2 linked regions of the Sediminitomix flava genome follow. The protein of the gene in region 1 interacts with the protein of each later gene in a pairwise test. Links are inferred from orthologs where the notes say so. Each region holds a gene or a part of one and is shown on either strand. Other genes may lie near its edges. The genes, in order: BC781_RS24065 and def.

Evidence for each region.
Region 2: the proteins of BC781_RS24065 (region 1) and def interact in binary tests that used the Escherichia coli proteins (3 or more experiments, as listed by UniProt). The link is inferred for Sediminitomix flava from one-to-one orthologs.

Annotation. Positions count from the first base shown.
Region 1 is NZ_QGDO01000011.1:324-3,451, reverse strand. Bases 203-2,993 are described here. They hold BC781_RS24065 (aspartate-semialdehyde dehydrogenase), read left to right. Parts: upstream 203-998; coding sequence 999-1,988; downstream 1,989-2,993. Other genes in these bases: BC781_RS24060 (hypothetical protein), read right to left, coding at 2,065-2,799; BC781_RS24070 (energy transducer TonB), read right to left, coding at 203-683. In the rest of the region: BC781_RS24075 ((deoxy)nucleoside triphosphate pyrophosphohydrolase), read left to right, coding at 1-156; more of BC781_RS24070, read right to left, coding at 198-202.
Region 2 is NZ_QGDO01000001.1:1,117,844-1,120,917, reverse strand. Bases 37-2,773 are described here. They hold def (peptide deformylase), read left to right. Parts: upstream 37-993; coding sequence 994-1,554; downstream 1,555-2,773. Other genes in these bases: BC781_RS04350 (amidohydrolase), read left to right, coding at 2,132-2,773; BC781_RS04355 (CAP domain-containing protein), read left to right, coding at 1,622-2,107; ruvX (Holliday junction resolvase RuvX), read left to right, coding at 543-956; BC781_RS04370 (arsenate reductase family protein), read left to right, coding at 61-420; BC781_RS04375 (bestrophin family protein), read left to right, coding at 37-48. In the rest of the region: more of BC781_RS04375, read left to right, coding at 1-36; more of BC781_RS04350, read left to right, coding at 2,774-2,914; BC781_RS04345 (sodium:calcium antiporter), read left to right, coding at 2,925-3,074. UniProt on the Escherichia coli protein: Removes the formyl group from the N-terminal Met of newly synthesized proteins. Requires at least a dipeptide for an efficient rate of reaction. N-terminal L-methionine is a prerequisite for activity but the enzyme has broad specificity at other positions.

The sequences.
Region 1 (3,128 bases):
TTCAGTACTTTTGAAGTTGAAATTTTAGAAGGACAACCTGTATTACATGAACATGCAAGTTCTATTTGGTTGGCACCCCAAAATCTTAAAAGTTTAGTTTGGGCAGAAGCAGATATTCCTACTGTAGAATTATTAATGAGGGAAACTAAAAAATAAAAATCTCCTTATCGATGAAAGATAAGGAGACTCAAATGTGGTTATTGTCTTAGTTTTCTCGGTGCAAAACCAATAGGGAGTTGCCACTTTTGTCTTACTCGTTCTCCTTTATGAACGGCAGGGCGCCAATTCCCCATTTTTTTAATTGCTTTGATAGATGCTTTATCACAACCATAACCTAAGCCTTTTACAACTTCGATATTTGATAAAGTACCATCTTTTTCCACAATAAACCTGACCAATACTTTTCCCGATACATTATTCTTTTCAGCTTGTTTAGGGTATTTCACTTCATCATAAAGTTGATTGAGAAAATACCCCATTCCTCCAAGTGGTGCAGCAGGGTCGCTTGTACTAAGGTCGTATACTTGATCACTTTTACTTTCAGGGAAATGTTCTACATAATAAAGGATAGTTTTTTCACTAGTGGATTTAATATTCGGATTAACTTTTACTTGAGCATTGCTCAGAAAAGAAGTGAATACCAATATCAAAAAAGTAAAAATCTTAAATGATTTCTTATTCATAGCCTTTTGGTTTCGTTAATGCATTAAACCAAAAATAAGAATAATTCAGTTTATCTGAAGTGGAAGCTACTTATATGTTCTGTCTTCATAATTAATGAAACTTAATAGTTTCGACATTATACTTTGTGATTACGTTAGGCAATCAGATTTGAATTTGGAAGGAATGAAAACAAACATACTTTATTATAGAGTGTTATTTTTATAACACATTTCAAAAAGTTTTAAAAAAATCACGGTTTTACTGCTTATAATTTTAAAATAATACTCTATTTTTACTTTGTTTTTGAGAATATGATAATTTAATCGTCGAATAAAATGAAACTAGCATTAGTTGGCGCAACAGGATTAGTAGGTGAGCAAATGCTCAGAGTTATCCAAGAAAGAAATTTTCAGTTTGATGAGTTACTGCTTGTAGCTTCAGAAAGATCGGCTGGAAAAAAAGTAGAATTCCAAGGAAAAGAATATACGATTATTACAATCCCACAAGCAATTGAGGAAAAACCAGATGTAGCTATTTTCTCTGCAGGAGGAGGTACATCATTAGAGTTTGCTCCTAAATTTGCTGAAGTAGGAACTACAGTAATTGATAATTCTTCAGCATGGAGAATGGATCCTACCAAAAAGCTGATTGTACCAGAAGTAAATGCTACTGAGTTAACAAAAGACGATAAGGTTATTGCAAACCCTAACTGTTCTACTATTCAGATGGTGGTAGCATTAAAGCCACTTCATGACCGTTATAAGATTAAGCGTGTTGTGGTATCTACTTATCAGTCAGTAACAGGTTCAGGTAAAAAAGCAGTAGATCAGTTAATGGATGAGCGTAAAGGCGTAGAAGGAGAAAAAGCTTATCCTCACCAAATTGATCTTAACGTATTACCTCATATTGATGTATTCATGGATAATGGATATACGAAAGAGGAAATGAAGATGATCAATGAGACGAAGAAAATTCTAAGTGACGATACTATTCAAGTAACAGCTACTACCGTACGTATCCCTACAATTGGTGGTCACTCAGAATCTGTAAACGTTGAGTTTGAAGAGGATTTCGATCTTCAAGAAGTGAGAAGTATTTTAGAAAGTGCAGATGGAATCATTGTGCAAGATGACGTTGCAAATAATGTTTATCCTATGCCATTGACCGCGCATAATAAAGATGAAACTTTTGTTGGTCGTCTAAGAAGAGATGAGTCTCAAGCAAATACTTTGAATATGTGGATTGTGGCAGACAACCTTAGAAAAGGAGCTGCAACCAATACTGTTCAAATCGCAGAATACCTTGTGAAAAATGAGTTAATCTAAGTTTTATAGATTAATCGAAAAATATAAAAAGGGATTCCATTTTTGGAATCCCTTTTCTTTTGCCCCTAAAAAAGTATTATGATTTTAATTTCTTAGAAAGGTAAAGTTTAGGACAATTGTCAGCTTTAATTCTCAGCTTACCCGATTTAGTTGGCATATGTCTATTAACCTTTACACTATTTTTCACCGCTAAATAATCATATTCCCCTTGTTTCATCGGAAGGTATAACCAATCACCTTCAGAAGGAACACATGAATTTGGTTGGTCAGCAGTGTGCTTGTCCAAATACCCAACAAGTTGGTATTCTTCAGCAGTACTTTCTTTCAAGAAAATAAAATAGCCATGGTTCTTATTTACGCCAGACCAATCAGTCCATGCCATCCAATGGCCATCAAAGTGTGGGCTTTTGTTACTCTCCTCAACTGTACTCTTAATAAAATATGCAGAGAATTTGTGATGAGGAATTACTTCAGCCATGTTATCCGTCTCTTCGTAGACCAAATCATAGAATGTCCCTTTCCCATGGTGAACTCTATTATTTGATTGGACCTTCAAGATGTAGTTAGCATCTTTAGAATACACTTGAGAAATAAACCCATCATGTAGTAAGGCAAAGCCCTCAATTAAATTTTCTTCTTTTTTGTCTTCTACAAAATAGATTTTATACCAACCGTCATCCATCCTCTTTTTGAAGTCATCATGAGTTTTCATGTAGTTTTCGACTTCTTGAATAGAATTGAACTCTTGTGCAGAAAGAGAAAGTGATTGTAGTAGTAGCAAAATTAAAGATGAAACAAATACAAATTTCATTGTTAATATAGTTAGTGTACGGTAATATGTTTTTTTCGAATTTACGAAACTCGAAGTATAAAAAAAGTGCAGTGAAGATTCTATGTGTAACTTTTCTAATACAAAATCAGTGTGTTAAATGTTATGAGTGAAATTTTATTCATTTAATGTTTGCACAGTCCAAATAAAACCCTCACTTTTGCACCCGCTTCAAACGAGAAGCACGCTTGGGAAACAAGGTTCAAACACAAGTTTGCTAAAGAAATAAGAGAAAGCTTAAGTCTTTAAATACTGAAAATGAAGTCAGTTCACTTTATTTAAATCGCTTAACAAAATTAGATTTGGAAAGA
Region 2 (3,074 bases), on another replicon or contig:
AATGTCTTTGAGATCATGGAAGGGGAAACGACTCCAGAGTTAGTTTAAAAAATGAATAAAATGAGAAAAGTATATTTACTTTCAAGCTGTTCTACTTGTCAGCGAATTGTGAAAGAAGCGGAAATCCCAGAGGGAGTAGAAATTCAAGATATCAAGACTGAGAACATTACGCTAGATCAGCTTGAAAGCATGAAAGAAAAAGTAGGGAGTTATGAATCTCTTTTTAGTAGAAGAGCAATGAAGTACAAAGAGTGGGGGCTGAAAGAAAAAGCGCTCACGGAAGAAGATTATAAAAACTACATTTTGGAAGAATATACTTTCTTGAAGCGCCCGGTTATTTTTTGGGATGATCAAATCTTTGTCGGGAATGCTAAGAAAACCGTAGAAGCTCTCAAAGAAGCGGTTGCTACTTCAAAATAATTTAGAATATCACTATTATTCTTAAGGTTATGGCTGATACCATAACCTTTTTTGTTTTATAGCTAGATAGGAATGCTTATTTTTGTGCTTTAGTATTTTTCAAAGATGATAAAACAAGATATATGGGGAGAATTGTAGGAATTGATTACGGACTGAAAAGAACAGGGCTTGCAGCTACCGATCCTATGCAGATTATTGCATCTGCTATTGAGACGGTTCCTACTGAAAACCTAATTGATTATCTTAAAAAATACCTAGAACAAGAACCTGTTGATGCTTTTGTACTCGGACATCCTAAAAATCTTGATAACACTGCTACAGATTCAACATCGGCAGTAATGGACTTTAAGGTTAAATTAGAGCAAACATTTAATCTCCCTGTTCATTTGGAGGATGAAAGATATACTTCTAAAATGGCTATGGATGCCATGATCAGAGGTGGAATGAAAAAGAAAGATCGTCGTCAGAAAGGTAATTTAGATAAACTTAGTGCCGTGATTATTCTTCAGTCTTATATGGAGAGTAAAGGTTTCTAAGCAAGAATGAAAGAAATTAGAATATAGATATAAAAGAATGATTTTACCTGTAGTAGCATACGGAGACCCAGTTCTGAAAAAAGATTGTGAAGATTTCACAGCTGAAGAACTTCAGAACATCCAAGAGTTGGTAGATAATATGTATGAAACAATGTACAATGCCAACGGGGTAGGACTTGCGGGACCTCAAATTGGAATTGCAAAACGAATTTTTGTAATCGACTCTGTTCCAATGTTTGATGAAGGAGAGGAAAGTAAAGGCGTAAAGAAGGTCTTTATCAATGCTGAAATCATTGAAGAATGGGGTGAAGAATGGGGCATGGAAGAAGGCTGTTTGAGTATCCCTGGTATTAGAGGTGAAGTCTTCAGACCTGATAATTTGAAAATCCGTTATTTGGATGAAAAAGGACAAGAGCATATTGAAGAGTATGACGATATGAACGCTCGTGTCATTCAGCATGAGTATGATCACATTGAAGGTATTCTTTTCACAGATTTGCTTAGCCCATTAAAGAAGAGAATGATCAAAGGGAAACTTGCCAACATCTCAAAAGGTAAAGTTCCTCATGAGTATAAAATGAGATTCCCTAAGGCATAAATTATTTTTGTAAGGCAGGTTTTCATAAATCTGCCTATTTTTCCTAAACTTATCAACCCTCCAAAATATGAAATCTAAATCCCAATTCTTTAGACTTGTATATTTTGTACTATCATTATTTTTCTTTTCCTGTGACAGTAATGCATTCGATTTTTCGGGAATGGAAGGTATGGAATTGCAGTTGTTTAACGAAATTAATAGTTACAGAACTTCATTTTCCAATAACCCAGCATATCGTACTGATCAAGCCATTTATGAACAAGCGAAAAGGTATGCAATCAAAATGGCAGAGAAAAGACGAACGCTAAACGAGCCTACAGATCAGCGAAAATCAGCCATAAGAAAGTCGATCACTTTTGGTAATTATGGTGAAATAGAAATGAAAATCGGGTTTCAATTCCAGATAAACCCCGCTTCTCATGCTTTTGAAAATATAAAACGAAGCTACAGTAGGTACATGATTTCTGATTCTTATAATGCATGTGCCGTTGGAGCGATGCAGGATCAGCAAGGAAATACTTATTTTAGTGTGATTTTTATTGAAGCTTTATAAAGTACTTTTTCAAGCAATAGATTTATGTTGAAAGAACAGTTGAAAGTCGCTTTGGTGCAAACGAATCTTTACGATTTAAAGATTGGGGCAAATCTAGCTATGTTGGAAGAATTATTTTGGGAAATAGAAGATGATACAGATCTAATTCTTTTACCTGAAATGTTCACGACGGGCTTTCATCAAGAAGCTGCTCAATTGGCAGAACCCATGAATCTGACAACTTCTAAATGGATGCTTCAGATGGCAAAATTGAAAAATGCGGTCATTATGGGAAGTTTTCCTGTCAAAGAAAAAGAAGGAGTATTCAATCGTTTACTTGTAATGAATCCCGATGGAAGCTATAAGTACTACGATAAACGCCATTTATTTAGAATGGCCGATGAAGACAAGACTTTTAGTGAAGGGAAAGAGAAGCTAATTGTTGAAGTTGAAGGCTGGAAAATATGCCCGCTGATTTGTTATGATCTTCGTTTTCCAGTTTGGAGTAGAAATTGCGGAAATGAATATGATATCTTAGTATATTTAGCAAACTGGCCAGCTCCAAGAGTTGAAGCATGGGATACGCTTTTGAAGGCAAGAGCTATAGAAAACCTTAGTTATTGCATTGGTGTCAACCGTACTGGTCAAGATATGAATATGGTGGCTTATAATGGTCATTCGGTGGTAGTTAGTCCTAAAGGAAATGCACTGAATGAACTTTATGATAAAGAGCAAATTATATCTGTATCTCTTCATAGAAAAGATTTGGATGGATTAAGAGAGAAATTTCCTGCCCATCTTGATGCTGATAAATTTACGATACTTTAAAACTTTCTAATTGGAGTTACTTTTTTACTTATTTGGAATCGGTATATGCTTACTGATCTTAGCTGAAGGTGCAAGAGCATTTGTTCAAGGAATTTCAATACTAACTAAGCAAACCAAAATGCACAGTATGCTCATAGGAGCGAGTGTGTTGGCTATTGGT